Regions from separate parts of the Arthrobacter sp. AG367 genome, predicted to be linked through region 1. Evidence: riboswitches for the same ligand, from Rfam matches in the RefSeq annotation. Region 1 holds a riboswitch; each other region holds the start of a gene.
The links. A riboswitch is a leader RNA that binds a small molecule or an ion and turns the genes downstream of it on or off. The one in region 1 is predicted to bind thiamine pyrophosphate.
Positions count from the first base shown of each region.

Region 1 (4,348 bases):
AGCAGCGCAAAGCCGGGGGCGCGGCGCTTTTGCGAGGACAGGGCGGCGTTGCCGAGTCCGCCAATGCCGCCTGCGGCGGCCACGTACTCGGTGCCCTCGCCGACGAGGTCAGCCAGGACGGTGCCGTCCTTGGACTTCACCACGGTGCCGTCCGGGACGGGCAGGATGAGGGTTTCACCGTTTTTGCCGCCGCGCCAGTCACCCATGCCGGGGCCGCCGTTGCTGGCGTGCCGGTGCGGTGCGTGGTGGTAGTCAAGAAGCGTGGTGGTCTGGTGGTCGACGCGGAGGATCACGTCGCCGCCGTTGCCCCCGTTGCCGCCGTCGGGTCCGCCCAGCGGCTTGAACTTCTCGCGGTGGACGGAGACGCACCCATGGCCGCCGGTACCGCCGGATACGTGCAGTACTACCCGGTCTACAAAGCTGGCCACGTGGATCTCCTCAGAAACTGTTTACCTGGCGGCCCAGGGGACGCCACATCGATTGTAATGCGGTTAAAAGAACAGTGGAGCGGACCCTCAGGCCCGCTCCACCGTTTCAGAACTTGTTGTTACTCTGCAGCTGCAGCAGCAACGATGTTGACTACGCGACGACCGCGGCGGGTGCCGAATTCAACGGCGCCCGGGGTCAGGGCGAACAGGGTGTCGTCGCCGCCACGGCCAACGCCGGCGCCCGGGTGGAAGTGGGTGCCACGCTGGCGGACGATGATCTCGCCGGCCGAAACAACCTGGCCGCCGAAGCGCTTGACGCCGAGGTACTGAGCGTTGGAATCGCGACCGTTGCGAGTGGAGCTCGCGCCCTTTTTATGTGCCATCTGAAATGCCTGCCTCTAAATTCTGGGGAATCTGTTGAAATGCCTGAACAGTAACCGGTGGTTACTTGATGCCGGTGATCTTGACCTTGGTCAGTTCCTGGCGGTGACCCTGGCGCTTCTTGTAGCCGGTCTTGTTCTTGAACTTCTGGATGACAATCTTAGGACCACGCAGGTCCTGGAGGATTTCAGCCGTAACAGTTACCTTGGCCAGGTCAGCGGCGGCGGAGGTGACCTTGTCACCATCAACCAGGAGCAGTGCGGGCAGCTCAATGGTGCTGCCGGCTCCACCGGCGACGCGGTTCAGGGTAACGAAGTCTCCAACGGAAACCTTCTCTTGGCGGCCGCCTGCGCGGACAATCGCGTACACCACTTGGGAACTCACTTCTCTCGACGTTTATTACAAAATTTGCGTGCGGAACCGACTTGCTAAAAGCTTGGTTTCTCGCTGTGCCTCAACGCCGTGGGGTCGTAACCCAAGTGTTGGCGTAAGCACCGAAGATCAAGAATACGCTAAATCCATCTTCGGCCGCAAATGAGGCTGGTTCAGGCGGGCCGGCTGTGGTAGTAACCACAGCCCGGCAGGAACCGCCGCAACCGTGCTCCACCATCATAGCCGGGCCCGGCCCGCGGGGGTCAGGAATGCAGCCTCGGCGCGTCGAAGAACTCCACTTCCAGGCGGCAGGACTGCTTGAACGCCGTCACCATCGCCGCCCTCTCATGGTCCGGCGCGGTCCGTCCGGCTGCATCCACGATGGCGATGGCTTTGCGGGTTGCTTCGGCGAAGCCCTCGTCGGCGTACGTCCGGAGCCAGGCCGCGTAGGCATGGCCGTCCGGTTCGCCCGAGGCCAGGAACCGGGCGTGGAGCTTCCCGCCGACTTCGGCGTAGAGCCAGAAGCAGGGAAGCACGGCGGCGGCGAGGACGGCATAGCTGCCCGACGCCGACGCTGCCGTGAGGTGGTCCACGTATGACTTGGTGACGGGGCCCAGGCCCTTCGGGGCCGGGCGGGTGCTGAGCCACGAGCGGTGGAGTTCCGATTCCACCTCAAGGCACTGCTGCGCGGATCCGGCCCAGAAAAGCTGCTCGGCCTCCGAGGGGGCCAGCGCGCTGGCCCGTGCCAGCACCCTGGAGTAGCCGTTCAGGTAGAGGGCATCCTGCGCCAGGTAGTAGGCAAAGTCCTTCTCCGGAAGGTCTCCGGACGCCAGGCCGTGGATGAAGTCCAGTGCGTAGATGTCCGCCAGGTCCTGTTGGGCTTCCGACCACAACCGGGCCGCGAAGCCGCCCTCCTCCAGGACCGGCCGCACGTGGTGGAAGTGGTGTACGGGGCCGTTCCCCTGGCCCACCTCCAATTGGCCGGAGTTCTCAAGTGCGCCGGCCAGCCAGGGCTTGACCGTTCGCAGTGATGCCTCCCAATTGCCCAAACGGGCCTGGACTGTTGCCATGGCAGAGGACAGGGAACAGCCCGTCCCGTGGCTGTTCCGCGTGGAAACCCGCTTCCCCTGCACTTCCACCACGTCCGGCCCCAGGAGGCCCGAAGTGTTGACCAGCGCATCCGGGCAGTCGAGGCCTGAAAGGTGGCCACCCTTGACCAGCACGGTGGCTCCGGTGGCTTCCGCCAGGCGCCTGCCCTGGTCCAGCGCGGTGTCCCAGTCCTTCGCCGGCTCCGTGCCCAGCAGCAGCGCGAGCTCGGGAAGGTTGGGGGTGATGAGGTGGGCAAGGGGCAGCAGTTCCCGGAGCGCGGCTTCGGCGGATTCCTTCAGCAGCCTGTCGCCGCTGGTGGCCACCATGACGGGGTCCAGGACCACGACGGCGGGACGGGCCTTTCCGAGCCACTGGCGGACAGTGCGGATCACCGACTCGTCGCCCAGCATGCCGATCTTGACGGCGTCGATGCTGATGTCGTCACTGACCGCGTCCAGCTGCTGGGCCAGGAAGCCGGCCGGCGGGACGTGGACGGACTGCACGCCCCGGGTGTTTTGCGCCGTGAGTGCCGTGATCGCGGCCATGCCGTATCCGCCATGGGCGGCAATGCTTTTGAGGTCCGCCTGGATCCCGGCCCCGCCGGACGGGTCGGAGCCTGCAATGGAGAGGACGCGCGGGACATCGCGGCCCCCAGGCAGCGCGGGGGCCACGCCGGACGCTGTGGGCAGGGGCATGGAGAGGGTCGAAGACAACAGACATCCCTTCGCCGGTACTAGCCGGACAGGTTCAACGGGTGTGGATCTCAGCCGGCCTTCTGCGCGGCACCCCGTGTCGGGTTCCAGAGTAGCCGCTGGGGCGTACCCGGCGGAAAGGTGACAGCACCCGCGCATGCAGGAAGTCCCCGCCCGTGGACTGTTCCCCCTGGATTCATGGGGGAACAGTCCGCACGACGGGGACTTCCTGGGTGGCGCGTTGGCTGCGCCCTGGCTTAGAGCTCCGAGGCGGGGACGCCGACGCCGAGGATGATCGGTTCCCCTGCCGGCTTGCCGGGCTCCGCCGCAGCGGGCTGTGCTTTGGCGGTGTCCGGGGCCTTGGCTGCGTGCGAGTGCCCCGCGCCTGTCGCCTGGACGTTCTCGTGGTGCTGGACAACGGTTTCATTTGCGGCACCCTGGGCACGGCTGGCAGCGCGGTGGCGCCGCGGCCTGCGTTGCCGGGACTGCTCCAGCGTGTGGTCGGAGTAGTCCTTTTCCGCCGGAGCTTCCACGGCGGCACGCGCCTCCGCTCCCCCGCCGGGCTGCTGTTCGGGCACCGACTGTTTGGGCGCTGACTGTTCGGCCGGCTTCACCGTGTCTGCGGCCTTGGCGGGCGCGTTCTCCACGGGGGAAGCCGGCTGGCCGAGGTGGGCAAAGGCTTCCGCGAGCCGGTCCAGCGTGAGGGCGGGCCTGGGATGCTGGTCCTCAGCGTGCTCCACGAAGGGAAGCGGGACTTCCTCGCCGCCGAAGGTCAGGACAGCTGCGGGGCGTGCCGGGCCATCGGCGTCGTGCTTCTCTTCAATAGGGGCCTGCGCAGGCTCGGCGGACGGTGCCTGCCGGGTGGCTGCCACCTCATCGTCATGCAGGTGGGCCGCATGGGCGGCAGCCGCGATGTTCGCCAGGGCAAGCCGGGTGGCCTCTGCCTTTGCGTGCCGCTCTGCGTCTGTGGGGTCCGGAAGGACGGTGTGGACGTGGACAGCAGGCGCCGGGGCAGCCTCGGGCTGCTGGCCGCCGCGTCCCCGCCGCCGTTTGCGCTCGGGACGGACTCCGGGCTGGCCGCCATCGGCCCGCTGCCCTTCGGGGCGGTGGGCTTCCCCGCGGGCTTCGGGGCGGCTGTCGGCGCGCTGGACGTGGTGCTCGGCCGCCACAATGTTGGCGCGGCGGTGCTCCACGGGATCGTCGTGCGTCACTACGCCCCGGCCGGCGCAGGCCTCACACTGCTCGCCGAAGACTTCCAGCAGGCCCGTCCCCATGCGCTTGCGGGTCATCTGGACCAGGCCCAGCGACGTGACCTCGGCAACCTGGTGCTTGGTCCGGTCGCGGCCCAGGCATTCCACCAGGCGGCGCAGGACCAGGTCGCGGTTG
Region 1 is NZ_VIVE01000001.1:792,911-797,258, forward strand. It holds gene obgE (GTPase ObgE) at 1-428, opposite strand, end outside; gene rpmA (50S ribosomal protein L27) at 548-811, opposite strand; gene rplU (50S ribosomal protein L21) at 873-1,181, opposite strand; gene thiD (bifunctional hydroxymethylpyrimidine kinase/phosphomethylpyrimidine kinase) at 1,445-2,965, opposite strand; TPP riboswitch at 2,973-3,070, opposite strand; gene FB478_RS03670 (ribonuclease E/G) at 3,220-4,348, opposite strand, start outside.

Region 2 (4,348 bases), on a different contig from region 1:
GAGGCAGAAGAGGGCCAGCTGGATGTCCTCGTCGCCGATGATGTCACTAGTGCCGGCCACCTGCCGTGCCGCCAGGTGGTACAGCCCGTCCAGCCCCGTCCCGGCTTCGGCCGGAGCCTGCGCAAGGAGTGCGAACAGGGCGTTGCTGAGGGGGCCTCTGGATTCCGGGATTCTCATGGTGCTCCTTGGTCTGCCGCGCTGGTGACGGGAACGAACGCGGGACCGCCCATGGTGACTCCCATGCCCTGTCCTCCTCGAAACCCGCGAACCAATATAGTAAGCATGATTACTAATAAAAGCTAAGCAGGCTTCCTGTTGGCGGCAGGTCCCCCGGCGCCTAATCCCGCAGCGACGACCCCAGGATGTCGCGCAGCGCCTCAACCACAAGGTCATGGTCCTGCAGCTGCGGCAACCCGGAGACGGTCACCGTGGCCACGGCGCCCACGCCGGTGACGTAGATCGGAAAGGCGCCGCCATGGGCTGCATACCGGGATTGATCGAACCAGGCGTTGTCCTCGATCCGGCCGCCGCCCAGCCGGCCCCGCAGCCCCACCAAAAGTGACGGCACCTCGTACCGGGCGGCAGTGCGCTGCTTGGCGCGGATCCAGTGCCCGTTGTCCGGCGTGGCGCCCGGGAGCGCGACGTGGAACAGGACCTGCTCGCCCTTGGTGATGTCGATGGCGATGGGAAGGGACCGCTCCTTGCCCAGCTCCACCAGGAGCAGGCCCAGGTTCAACGCGTCATCCAGCGAAAAGCCGGGGAACTGGAGCTCCCGGACCTCCGCTTCGATGCGGGCGATCGACGCTTCCAGCGACCCCTCCAGCTGGGCGTCGGCGGAATCAGGATCGAATCCGGTCACATCCGGTGGAATGGCGCTCATGGCCCTCAATCTACCCCCGCCAGGTGTAAACTTGACCACGCCCGGAAGGGCAGTTCAAAAAGCCTTACCCATCCAAAAGCACCACTAATAACGACAGGGGAGCGCCGCCGTCGGACATCCTGGCACAAGCCGGGCACCGCAGGTGGGCGCTGAGAGTGCGGACAGCCGCAGACCCTCGAACCTGATCCGGTTAGTACCGGCGCAAGGGAGTCGAGTTCTCAAAGTGCCGCGGCTGCACGGCAACAGCCGTCAGCCGGGTCCACTTTCCCCTCCTGTTTCCCAGGAGGATCACATGAGTACTGCAGCAATCAAGAAGACCACCAGTAAGTCCTGGCGCGTCGTGGACATCGTGGTCGCCGCGCTGGTGGCCATCGCGGGCGGCGTCATTTTTTGGGCGTGGGACCAGGGAGCAGCCGCGCTTTCTGCCCCCATGAATGCCGCCTACCCGCCCCTGACCGGGCTGCTGGCGGGCGGCTGGATGATTCCCGGCGTGCTGGGAATGCTGATCATCCGCAAGCCCGGGGCCGCCCTGTTCTGTGAAACCGTGGCCGCCACCGGGGAACTCCTCATGGGTTCCCAGTACGGTGCCTCGGTCCTCTTCTCCGGCTTCATCCAGGGCCTCGGCGCGGAAATCATCTTCGCCATCTTCGTCTACCGCAAGTTCAACCTGCCCGTCTCCCTGCTGGCAGGCGCCGCGGCTGGATTCTTCTGCGGACTGAATGACTCATTCGCACCGTGGGGCTGGAACATCGCCTACTCCGGTGCGGACAAGCTGGCGTACATCGTGCTGACCACCCTCTCCGGCGCCATTCTCGCCGGCGCCCTGTCCTGGCTGGCCACCCGCGGCCTGGCGCGTACCGGCGTGCTGAGCTCCTTCGCTTCGCGCAAGGCCGCCACGGAGCCTGTCTTCTCCTGATGGCACCAGCCCAGCGTGACGGCGGCACCGTCCGCCCTGCCGCCGTCACAGCCCGGGGCTGGGGGTGGCGGCACGCCGGCAGGGCCAAGCCTGCCGTCCATGCGCTTGACCTGGACATCAGCCCGGGGGAGCGGGTGCTCCTGCTCGGCCCCTCGGGCGCCGGGAAGTCCACGCTCCTGCACGCGCTCGCAGGGGTGCTGGGGGACATCAACGACGACGGCGGCGAGGCGGGGGACGCCGACGAGTCGGGTTCGCTGCTGGTTGACGGCGCCGTGCCCCGCGCCCAGCGCGGGCGCGCCGGACTTATGCAGCAGGACCCCGAGACGCAGGTGGTCCTGTCGCGGGTGGGGGACGACGTCGCCTTCGGTGCCGAAAACCTTTCCGTCCCACGAGAAGCAATCTGGGCGCGCGTGCACGAGGCGCTCGCCGACGTCGGACTGTCCCACCTGCCGCTGGACCACCCGACGTCGGCCCTGTCCGGCGGGCAAAAGCAGCGCCTGGCGCTGGCCGGCATCCTGGCCATGCGCCCGGGCCTGATCCTCCTGGATGAGCCAACCGCCAACCTGGACCCGGACGGCGTGCTGGAGGTCCGCGATGCCGTGGCGCGGTGCCTGGACAAGACCGGGGCCACGCTGGTGGTGGTGGAGCACCGGGTGTCCGTGTGGAAGGACCTGGTGGACCGGATCGTGGTCCTGCAGCCGGGCTCCGCCGCGGATCCTGCCGTACTCCTGGACGGGCCGCCGGACCGGGTGCTCACGGAGGCGCGGGCCATGCTGGCCGCCGCCGGTGTGTGGGTCCCCGGCTACGTCCCGGCAACCCGTGCCCGGGCGGTGGTCCCGGCCCCCGGCACGGGAAACCTCTTGCTCGCGGCCGAACAGTTGGCAGTCTCCCGCGAACGTCCCCGACGCAAGGGCTTAAGGAAGATTCCGCCGTCGCCGGTCCAGGAAGGCCTGGCCGCGCAGGTGCGCGCCGGGCAGGCGCTCGCCGTGACGGGTCCCAACGGCGCCGGTAAGTCCACTTTCGCCCTGACCCTGGCAGGGCTGCTGGAACCGGTGTCCGGAAAGGTCTCCGCCACCATGGACCTGAGCCGCGGTGCCGGCATTGACCCGTACCGGTGGAAGGCGGATCAGCTGATTTCCCGAGTGGGGACGGTGTTCCAGGAGCCGGAGCACCAGTTCGTGACCGGCAAGGTGCTTGACGAACTGCTGTTCGGCCCCCGGCACCTGGGCCACGGCGGGGATCGGGTGGACGAACTGCTGGAGCGGCTGCGGCTCACCGCGCTGGTGGACGCCAACCCCTACACGCTCTCCGGTGGCGAGAAACGGCGGCTGTCCGTGGCCACCGTCCTTGCCGCCAGCCCGCAGGTCCTGGTCCTGGATGAACCCACGTTCGGGCAGGACGCCAACACCTGGGCCGAGCTGGCGTCCTTCCTGTCCGAGCTCCTGGATGCCGGCACTGCCGTGGTGTCCGTGACCCATGACGCCGAATTCACCCAGGCCTTGGGCGGGGCCGAACTGCGGATGGCCGCGGCGGAAGCGGTGGCGCCATGAGGCAGCAACTCACCTTGGGCGGCAACCATGCCCTCCTGGTCCGCGCGAATCCACTAAGCAAGTTCGCTGCCGTCCTGCTGATCACCGCCGTCCTGGCGCTGTCCATCGACTGGGTATCGGCGTCCGTGGCCCTGGTCTTTGAGCTTCTGCTGTTTCCCCTGGCCGGGCTCACCCTGTCCCTGCTGTGGCAGCGCGGCTGGCCGCTGATCCTCGCCGCTGCCGTGGGTGGCTGGAGCACCTCCATCCTGGCCCCGGACAGCGGCCGGATCCTGCTCGACGCCGGGATCTGGTCCATGAGCGAAGGTTCCCTGCAGCTGGGCATCGGCTTCCTCCTGCGCGGCTTTGCGATCGCCCTTCCGGCCGTGCTCCTGATGAGCTGCACCGATCCCACGGACCTTGCCGACGCGCTGGCGCAGAAGGCGCGCCTGCCGCACCGCTTTGTCCTGGGAACGCTCGCCGCGATGCGCCTGGTGGGGCTCATGGCTGAAGAATGGCAGACCATCGGGATGGCCCGGCGTGCGCGCGGCGTGGGTTCGCGCGGCAGCGTGGCCCAGCGGGTGAAGGCCACGCTGGGCCAGAGTTTCGGGCTGCTGGTACAGGCCATCCGCCGCGCGTCCAGGCTTGCTGTGACCATGGAAGCCCGCGGTTTCGGCGGCGGCAACCGGACCTGGGCCCGGGAATCCACGTTCAGCGCGCTGGACCTTGGGGTGGTGGCCGGCGGTGTCCTGGTGGCCGGCCTCGCGCTATTTGCTGCCCTGGCCGCCGGGACCTGGAACATGGTGTGGCTGGGCAGTTGATGTTGGCGGTCCGGCCCAGGTGATTCCTATCGCATGCAGTGGGTAGAGGCTTTCCCGATACCCCGTACCAGTGGCCGACCAGGCCCTGCGTAACTCATTTATGATATATTTGCGGGTATGACGCAGGAGACCGCTGAGCACGTTGCCGCCATGTTGAGGGATGCCCGGAGCGAGAAGGGCTGGACCCAGGGCCAGTTGGCCGCCG
Region 2 is NZ_VIVE01000002.1:121,811-126,158, forward strand. It holds gene FB478_RS07610 (iron-containing redox enzyme family protein) at 1-177, opposite strand, end outside; gene FB478_RS07615 (heme-degrading domain-containing protein) at 338-880, opposite strand; TPP riboswitch at 966-1,106, shown strand; gene FB478_RS07620 (ECF transporter S component) at 1,173-1,796, shown strand; gene FB478_RS07625 (ABC transporter ATP-binding protein) at 1,796-3,346, shown strand; gene FB478_RS07630 (energy-coupling factor transporter transmembrane protein EcfT) at 3,343-4,143, shown strand; gene FB478_RS07635 (UDP-N-acetylglucosamine 1-carboxyvinyltransferase) at 4,261-4,348, shown strand, end outside.
Region 2: another riboswitch for thiamine pyrophosphate. It lies ahead of FB478_RS07620 (ECF transporter S component); the one in region 1 lies ahead of thiD (bifunctional hydroxymethylpyrimidine kinase/phosphomethylpyrimidine kinase).

Region 3 (4,348 bases), 620 kb from region 1:
GCCTCCCGGGCCAGTTCCGCGGTAAGGACCGCGTCCCTGGCCGTGAAGCAGCCGGCCGTATTGGGCAGGACCCGGATTCCATGATCCACCAGCAGCTGGAACAGCGAGCCGGTTTCAGCCGTGGAGTAGCGCCGCATGGCCACGGTGGTCAGTGCGGTGCCGGAGGCAAGGAGCGCCGCGCCCAGGCCATCGAGGCTGGGCGCTCCCCCGGTGCCCATGATGAGCCTGGAACCCAGCGCGACGCCGTCGATCACCAGGGCGTCGCCGGCACCGGCGTTTCCTGCAGGGTTGATGGTGCTGGTTTCGGTCATGGCGTCAGCCTCCCTGTACTGCTGTAACAAGTTCGATGTCGTCGCCGTCGGCGAGCGCGGTGGCGAACCATTGGCTGCGCGGCACCACCTGGGCATTGTGCGCGACGGCGACGCCGAGTTTCCCGCCGTCGGTCGCCTGTCCGTTGTCCGCCAGCGGGCGTCCGGTGACCTCGCTGACCAGCGTGGTGATCGAAGCTCCGTCGGCCACCGTGTGCGGGTTTCCGTTAAGGGTGATGTTCAAGCAGTCTCCTTGATGTGGGGGCTTGTTGCTGCCGTTGCCGGCCTGGAAAACCGGTCCGGGCTGAAGGGACCCCAGCGGGGATCGGCCCTGCCGTCCAGCAGTTCCCTGCAGATGGCCGCCGCGGCGGGAGTGAGCAGGACTCCGTGCCGGAAGAACCCGGTGGCGATGATGAGTCCGGGGACGTGCCCGGCCTGTCCTCCCCCGGCGCCCGGAGCGGCCGGCACCCGGCCCAGGAGCGGCGCGTTGTCAGGGGTACCGGGGCGGGCGCGGGCGGTGCATTCCAGGAGTTCGAGTTCAGCGACGGCGGGCACCAGAGCCTGCGCATCCCGCAGCAGCTGGTAGACGCCGCCGGCACTCACGGCATCGGAGAGGGCGTCCTCCCGCTGCGTAGCTCCGATCACCACGGTCCCGTCCTGCCTGGGAACGATGTACACGGGGATGCCGTGGACCAGGCCGCGCACCGTTGACGTCACCAAGGGCTGAAGGTGGCGGGGAACGGCAAGGCGCAGGATATCCCCGTGCACGGGCCGCAGCGGCAGCTCAAGGCCGTCCGGCAGGCCGTCAAGCGCCCCCGCCTGCAGGCCATTGGCCACCACGGTCTCCGTTGCCAGCACCGTGCCGCCGCCGGCCAGGCGGACCCCGGAAACCGTTCCGCCCTCCCACAGCAGCCCGGCTGCCCGCTCCGGCACGGCAAAACCTTCCACTGCCCCGGCAACCGCCAGCTGGGGCTGCTCCTGCGCCGCGCCGGCCAGGGCCAGCCGCAAGGCGGCCACCAGGCGCCGGGGATCCACCTGGTGGTCCGCCGGGGTATCAAGTGCGCACGCAATGGCCGGGCTGAGCAGCGGCTCACGCTTCCGGGCCTCCCGCACGGTCAGGGGTTCCACCGCCAGCCCGTTGGCCTGCTGGACTGTGCGCAGGTCCATCAGCGCCCGGCGGTCGGCCGCGTCGGCACCCACGGCGAGGGTCGGCGTCGTCAGGTATCCGGAATCCGCGCCCGTTGCCCTGCCCAGCCCGGCGGCGAACCCGGGCCAGCGCGATGATGCGTCAAGCATCAGTTCCAGGAGCTCTTCCTCCTGGTAATGCAGTTCGCTGACGGGAGCCAGCATGCCGGCCGCCGCCCAGCTGGCGCCGGTACCGGGCGCGTCATCAATGAGGACCACCGAGCGCCCGGAACGCTGCGCCTCCCAGGCAATGCCGTGCCCCACCACTCCCCCGCCGATGACGGCAACGTCGGCCCGGAGGGTGGAGGGAATGGAGCTGCGGGCGGACCCGGGGTGATGGGTGAAGGGGGTACGCATGTGGGTTCCTTCCCTACGCCGGCATTAACCGGATCAGGTCAAGCGGTCGGCTCTGACGCCCTCTCAGCCCGGCGCTTTGTGACAGCCGCCGCGGGCTCCCGCAGTACCAGCCCAGTTTAGAGGAACTAGGCTTGCACGCATGAATGTGTCCACCCCATCCTTTCCCGCCGGCCACCACGCTCCAGCCACCGAAGTCGTCAATTCACGGGACAACGACGCCCTGAAGGCAGCCCGCCTGTACCTCTGCACCGATGCGCGCCGGGACCGCGGCGACTTCGCGGAGTTCGTTGACGCCGCGTTCGCCGGTGGCGTGGACATCATCCAGCTGCGCGACAAGACCATCGAGGCGGCCGAGGAACTGGACCTCCTGGCGGTGCTGAAGGAATCCGCGGTACGGCACGGAAAGCTGTGGGCGGTCAATGACCGTGCGGACATCGCCGTCCTCTCCGGGGCACCGGTGTTCCACATCGGCCAGAAGGACCTGCCGCTGGCGGCGGCGCGCACGCTGGTCAACGGCAACGCCGCCATCGGGCTCTCCAGCCACACCACCGGGCAGGTGGACGCCGCCCTGGCAGCAACTGCCGGACCAGCCGGGCTGGACTACTTCTGCGTGGGTCCGGTCTGGGCAACCCCCACCAAACCCGGCAGGTCCGCCGTGGGCACTGACCTGGTGAAGTATGCCGCCGAGGCCTCACGGCAGGCGGCGGACCCCGTGCCCTGGTTCGCCATTGGCGGCATTGACCACGGAAACGTCCACCAGGTGGCGGAAGCCGGTGCGCGCAGGATCGTGGTGGTGCGCGCCATCACCGAGGCCTCCGATCCCGCCGCCGCTGCCGCCTCCCTCCTCGACGCATTGGACGCCGCCGCCTGATGCCATATCGGCGGACTTGGAGCTACGCTGACTTTTGTGTCACATCATCGGCTGGCTCCAAACGTCCATGACCACAGGAACGCCCTGGAAGAGGCGTTGGGCCTGCTGCGCACCGAACTTGAACTGCCGGGACCGTACCCGGCTGAGGCAGTGGCGGATGCCCGGGCCGCTGTGGCAGCGCTGAAGCTTCCGTCCTACGACCTGACCGCCGTCCAGTTCGTGACCATCGATCCGGCCTCCTCCACGGACCTGGACCAGGCGGTGTTCATCGAACCGGACGGGAACGGCTACCGGGTAATGTACGCGATCGCCGATGTGCCGGCGTTTGTTGCGCCGGGAGGTCCCCTGGACGCCGAGACCCGGCGCCGCGGCCAGACGTTCTACGCTCCGGACGGCCGGATTCCGCTGCACCCGGAAGTGATCAGCGAGGGGGCAGGAAGCCTGCTGCCGGGCCAGGATTGTTCGGCTTTCGTATGGGACTTCACGCTCGACGGCGACGCAACGGTTGTGTCGGTGGGCGTCAGGCGGGCGCGGGTCCGCAGCCGCGACAAGCTCAGCTACAAGGGTGCGCAGGAAGACCTCGACGCCGGGACGGCCTCGCCGGTGCTGCGGCTCCTCCGCGAGGTGGGCCTGAAGCGGGTGGCCCTGGAGCGGGAACGCGGCGGGGCCAGCCTCAACATGCCCGAGCAGGAAATTGTCCAGCTGCCCGACGGCGGCTACCGCATTGCTGCCGTACCGCAGCTTCCCGTGGAGGACTGGAACGCGCAGATTTCCCTGATGACCGGGATGGCCGCCGCGCAGCTCATGCTGGAGGGCAAGGTGGGAATCCTGCGCACCATGCCCGCCCCGGACGAACGGTCGCTGAAGCATTTCCGGCTGCAGACCGAGGTGCTGGGCAGGCCCTGGGACGGTGAAGTCAGCTACGGCGAATACCTGCGTTCCCTGGATCCCACCGATCCCCGCCAGCTGGCCATCATGCATTCCGCCGGCATGCTGTTCCGGGGCGCCTCCTATACCGCCTTTGACGGAACGGTCCCCGAGGACGGCGTGCAGTCTGCCATCGGCGCGGCCTATGCCCACACCACCGCGCCGCTCCGCCGCCTGGTGGACCGCTTTGTGCTGGTGATCTGCGAGGCCCTCAGCAATGGCGGGGATGTTCCGGACTGGGCGCGGGAAGCCCTGCCGCTCCTGCCGGGCATCATGGCCGGATCGGACCAGCTCGCGTCCAGGATGGAACGACTGGCCCTGGACACCGTTGAGGCCGCGCTGCTGCTGAACCACATCGGGCAGGAGTTCGATGCGATCGTGATTTCCGGCTCCCGGCCGCAAAACGGAAACGGGAATGGAAACGGGACCGGGACGGTGAAAAACGGCAACGGGAAGAACGGAAACGGCAGCGGAAGTTCGGGCATTATCCAGATTGCCGAGCCCGCGGTCACTGCCCGGTGTGCCGGCGAGCTGGAGTCGGGTACCAAGGTCCGGGTCCGGCTGGTTTCCTCGGACATCACCACCCGCGAGATCCATTTCGAGCTCATCCCGTAAGCGGCGGCGGCCGCGGCAGGCGGGCCGAAACGTGTTTCTGCGACCTTGCAGCTAGACTGAGAGGGTAGAAATGGATGCCCGGTCG
Region 3 is NZ_VIVE01000001.1:1,417,419-1,421,766, forward strand. It holds gene FB478_RS06540 (thiazole synthase) at 1-311, opposite strand, end outside; gene thiS (sulfur carrier protein ThiS) at 316-552, opposite strand; gene thiO (glycine oxidase ThiO) at 549-1,850, opposite strand; TPP riboswitch at 1,843-1,962, opposite strand; gene thiE (thiamine phosphate synthase) at 1,990-2,721, shown strand; gene FB478_RS06560 (RNB domain-containing ribonuclease) at 2,758-4,263, shown strand.
Region 3: another riboswitch for thiamine pyrophosphate. It lies ahead of thiO (glycine oxidase ThiO); the one in region 1 lies ahead of thiD (bifunctional hydroxymethylpyrimidine kinase/phosphomethylpyrimidine kinase).

Region 4 (4,348 bases), 280 kb from region 1:
AGACGTACAGTCCCGTCCGCTCGGAATCGTCGATCGAGGCGGCCAACTCCGCCACCTGCTGAACGTAGCTCCGGGCCTGGCCGGCGTCGAACGGCATATCCTCCTGGCCGGCCCACTGTTCGGCGACGTCGTCAAGGACATTGCCTTCGCCTTCGGTTTCATAGGAGAGCAGGTCGGCCAGCGCACGGACCATGGCCGGCGGCACGGCAAGGAGCGAATCGCTGGCGACGTCCACCATGGTCAGCTCATAGTCGGCCCCGCCGGCGTGCACGGCAGTCCCGGCAAGATCGCCCAGCTGTTCGACTTCGAAGTCGCTGATGCCCTGGATCCGCACCGCCTGGCCCCCGGGCCCGCTGTCCGCCGCGGAGCCGCTTCCCTGGTCAAGGATGCCGGCGCGTTTCAGCGCGGCGTCATGGGTGGCGACGAAGATCTCGGTGAAGCCCATGGCGGGTGCCCTTCTTCCGTTGGCGGAGCTGCGTGCCGGGAGTTGCAGCCCGGCCGTACGGAATCAGCCTAGTTGCTGCGCGCCCGCCGGCAAACGCGCCGGGCCGGAGCCCGCGAGCCCCAACACTGGCCCGTCAGCACTGGCGCACGGCCCGTGCAGGAGCACCGGTCAGCGGACTGCCACCCGGAGCCGGTTGCGCCACGGGTCCTCGAACCGGAGCTCCGCGCCGGTGTGGTGGGCGGGCACCCCGGCGACCCTCAGGCGGTCAGCCAGCGCCCCGACGTCGTCACCCGAGGAAACCTCGATGAGCACCTCGCCCAACCCAAGGGTGTCCTTGCGGGGGCCGGCGCCGCGACTGTTCCAGACGTTCATGGCCATGTGGTGGTGGTAGCGGCCCGCGGAAACGAACAGGGCCTGCCCATGCCAGCCCGCCGTCTTCTCGAAGCCCAGGGTACCCACGTAGAAGTCCCTGGCGGTCTGGACGTCGCCAACCTGGAGGTGGACGTGCCCCACGCCTGCGGACGTCCGCCGCTGGCCTTCGAGGGATTCCTCAGTGAGGTGCTGCTCCAGGTAGCGCTGCGGCGGAAGCGCCAGGCTGTCCATCACCACGTCCGTCCCGTTCCAGGACCAGTTGCTGCGCGGCCGGTCCCAGTACAGCTCGATGCCGTTGCCCTCGGGGTCGGTGAAGTAGAAGGCCTCACTCACCAGGTGGTCGGCGCTGCCGGTGAAGGACCGGGGTTCGTACTGGGCTGCCGTGGCGATGGTGGCCGCCAGGGAAGCCTGGTCCTCGAACAATAGGGCGGTGTGGAACAGGCCGGCCTCTCCCCTGCCGGGAAGGTGCAGCCCGGGGGCCGGCGCCAGGTGGACCAGCGGCCTGCCGAGCCTGCCCAGGTAGAGCCCGCCGTCCTGCTCCGCCACCGCCTCCAGGCCCAGTGCGCGCTGGTAGTAGTCGGTCATGACCTTCATGTCGCCCACCTTGAGCATTACCGTGCCCATGGCGAGGTCGGCAGGAAGAAGATCCTGGCTGCTGGCTGCGTCGGTCATTTGAAGGCTCCTTGTGTTGGAGGCCGTCACTTCGGCGGCCTGTCACATATTAAAATTACTTGAAGCTTCAATTTATTCCAAATAGCGGAACCAAATAACTCAACGGATGATGCGGCCGCCCAGCACCACGTGCTCCAGCGCCGTGATCGTGTCCGGGGTGGTCCGGGGGTCGTCCCGGCACACCACGACGTCGGCCCGCGCGCCTTCCTCCAGGTTGTCAGCGCCCAGCCACGCACGCGCTGCCCAGCAGGCGGCATCCAGGGCCGCATGCATGGGCAGGCCGGCCCCGTGCAGGGCGAGGATCTCATCTGCGATCCTGCCGTGCCGGATCACGCTGCCTGCGTCCGTGCCGGCAAAGATCCGGACGCCGGCGGCATGGGCCTCCGCCACCCGTTCCAGCCTGCGTTCCCACAGGGCACGCATGTGGGCGGCGTAGCGCGGAAACTTTGCGTCCGCCTGCTCCGCGATATCAGGAAAGGTGGCGATGTTGATGAGGGTGGGCACGATCGGTACGCCCTGCTCCACGAACCGGGGCAGGTGGCGCGGCAGCAGCCCCGTGGCGTGCTCAATGCAGTCAATGCCGGCGTCCAGCATTTGGTCCAGGGTGTCTTCGGCGAAGCAATGTGCCGTGACCCGGGCACCTTCATCATGGGCAGCCTGCACAGCGTCACGCACGACGGCGGCAGGAAAGGAGGGCGCAAGGTCGCCGGCGCTCCGGTCGATCCAGTCGCCCACCAGTTTGACCCAGCCGTCGCCGTCGCGCGCTTGCTTCCGCACGGCCTCCACGAGCCCGTCGGGTTCGACCTCCGCCGCGAAGCCGCGCAGGTAGCGGCGTGTGCGGGCCACATGCCGTCCTGCACGGATCAGTACCGGGAAGTCCCGGCCGCCCTGCATCCAGCGGGTATCGGCAGGTGAGCCGGCGTCGCGGACCAGCAGGGTTCCGGCGTTGAGGTCAGCCAGCGCCTGCTCCCGGGCAATGGCGGGTTCCACCGGGCCGTCGGGACCCAGGCCGATGTGGCAGTGGGCGTCGACGAACCCCGGCAGCACCCAGCCGTCGAGTTCCCGCGCCGGAGGGGCAGCGGGCCGGCTGAACGTGAGCTTGCCGTCCACCGACCAGAGTCCATGGCGTACCCGGTCCGGTGCGGCCAGGACGGGTCCGCGAAAGTAGATGATGTCTGCCATCGGGCTTCCTTTCGATGCCCGGTCAGGCTAGCACCCGCAAATGTGACACCGCCCTTCCGGGGGCCTGTGGTAGCTTCTTCTCTGACCACACGGGAGCCCTTGCAGGGGCTGAGATCGGGCTGACGCAGCCTGCGACCGTTGAACCTGTCCGGGTAATGCCGGCGAAGGAAGTGAGTATTCCCTTGAGTACGCAAAACACCCAGTTGAACCCTGCCCACCTGCCGTCCACCGGGGGTTCCGGAGCCGGCTCCACGCCCCAGGTGAACCAGTCCGAAGTGACCCGGTCCCTGGCGTCGCATTCGCTGGCCTATATCGACGACGCCGGGTCCGGCATCCGGGTACCCGTCACGGAAATTGCCCTGGAGCCATCGCCCAACGGCCAGCCGAACGCACCGTTCCGGACCTACCGGACGGCGGGGCCGGGAAGCGACCCCGTCCGCGGCCTGGAGCCCTTCCGCGCGGAGTGGATCGTGGCGCGCGGAGACACCGAGGCCTACAGCGGCAGGGAACGCAACCTGCTCGACGACGGCCGCTCGGCCGTCCGCCGCGGCGCCGCCTCCGCGGAGTGGAAGGGCGCGCAGCCGGTGCCCCGCCGCGCCGTCGACGGCCGGACGGTGACCCAGATGCACTATGCCCGGCAGGGCGTCATCACGCAGGAGATGCGCTTCGTGGCGCTGCGCGAGAACTGCGATGTGGAACTGGTCCGGAGCGAACTGGCCGCCGGCCGCGCCATCATTCCGAACAACATCAACCATCCGGAGTCCGAACCGATGATCATCGGCAAGGCCTTCCTGGTGAAGATCAACGCCAACATCGGAAACTCGGCCGTGACGAGTTCCATCGCGGAGGAGGTGGACAAGCTCCAGTGGGCCACGCAATGGGGTGCCGACACCGTTATGGACCTGTCCACCGGCGACGACATCCACACCACGCGGGAATGGATCATCCGCAACTCCCCCGTCCCGATCGGCACCGTGCCGATCTACCAGGCCCTGGAGAAAGTCAACGGCGAGGCCAACGCGCTGACCTGGGAAATCTTCCGGGACACCGTCATTGAACAATGCGAGCAGGGCGTGGACTACATGACCATCCACGCCGGCGTGCTGCTTCGCTATGTCCCGCTGACCGCCAACCGGGTGACGGGCATTGTGTCCCGCGGCGGCTCCATCATGGCCGGCTGGTGCCTGGCCCACCACCAGGAGAACTTCCTCTACACGCACTTCGATGAGCTGTGCGGGATCTTCGCGAAGTACGACGTTGCCTTCTCCCTGGGCGACGGTTTGCGCCCCGGTTCGACGGCGGACGCCAACGACGCCGCCCAGTTCGCGGAACTGGACACGCTCGCCGAGCTCACCCAGCGCGCGTGGGAGTACGACGTGCAGGTCATGGTGGAGGGGCCCGGCCACGTTCCCTTCCACCTGGTCCGGGAAAACGTCGAGCGGCAGCAGGAACTCTGCAAGGGGGCCCCGTTTTACACCCTGGGCCCGCTGGTGACAGATGTTGCTCCGGGCTATGACCACATCACCTCAGCGATTGGTGCCACTGAGATTGCCCGTTACGGCACCGCGATGCTGTGCTACGTCACCCCGAAGGAACACCTGGGCCTGCCCAACAAGGACGACGTGAAGACCGGCGTGATCACCTACAAGATCGCCGCGCACGCGGCGGACCTGGCCA
Region 4 is NZ_VIVE01000001.1:1,073,287-1,077,634, forward strand. It holds gene FB478_RS05045 (hypothetical protein) at 1-445, opposite strand, end outside; gene FB478_RS05050 (VOC family protein) at 614-1,489, opposite strand; gene FB478_RS05055 (amidohydrolase family protein) at 1,589-2,671, opposite strand; TPP riboswitch at 2,751-2,858, shown strand; gene thiC (phosphomethylpyrimidine synthase ThiC) at 2,854-4,348, shown strand, end outside.
Region 4: another riboswitch for thiamine pyrophosphate. It lies ahead of thiC (phosphomethylpyrimidine synthase ThiC); the one in region 1 lies ahead of thiD (bifunctional hydroxymethylpyrimidine kinase/phosphomethylpyrimidine kinase).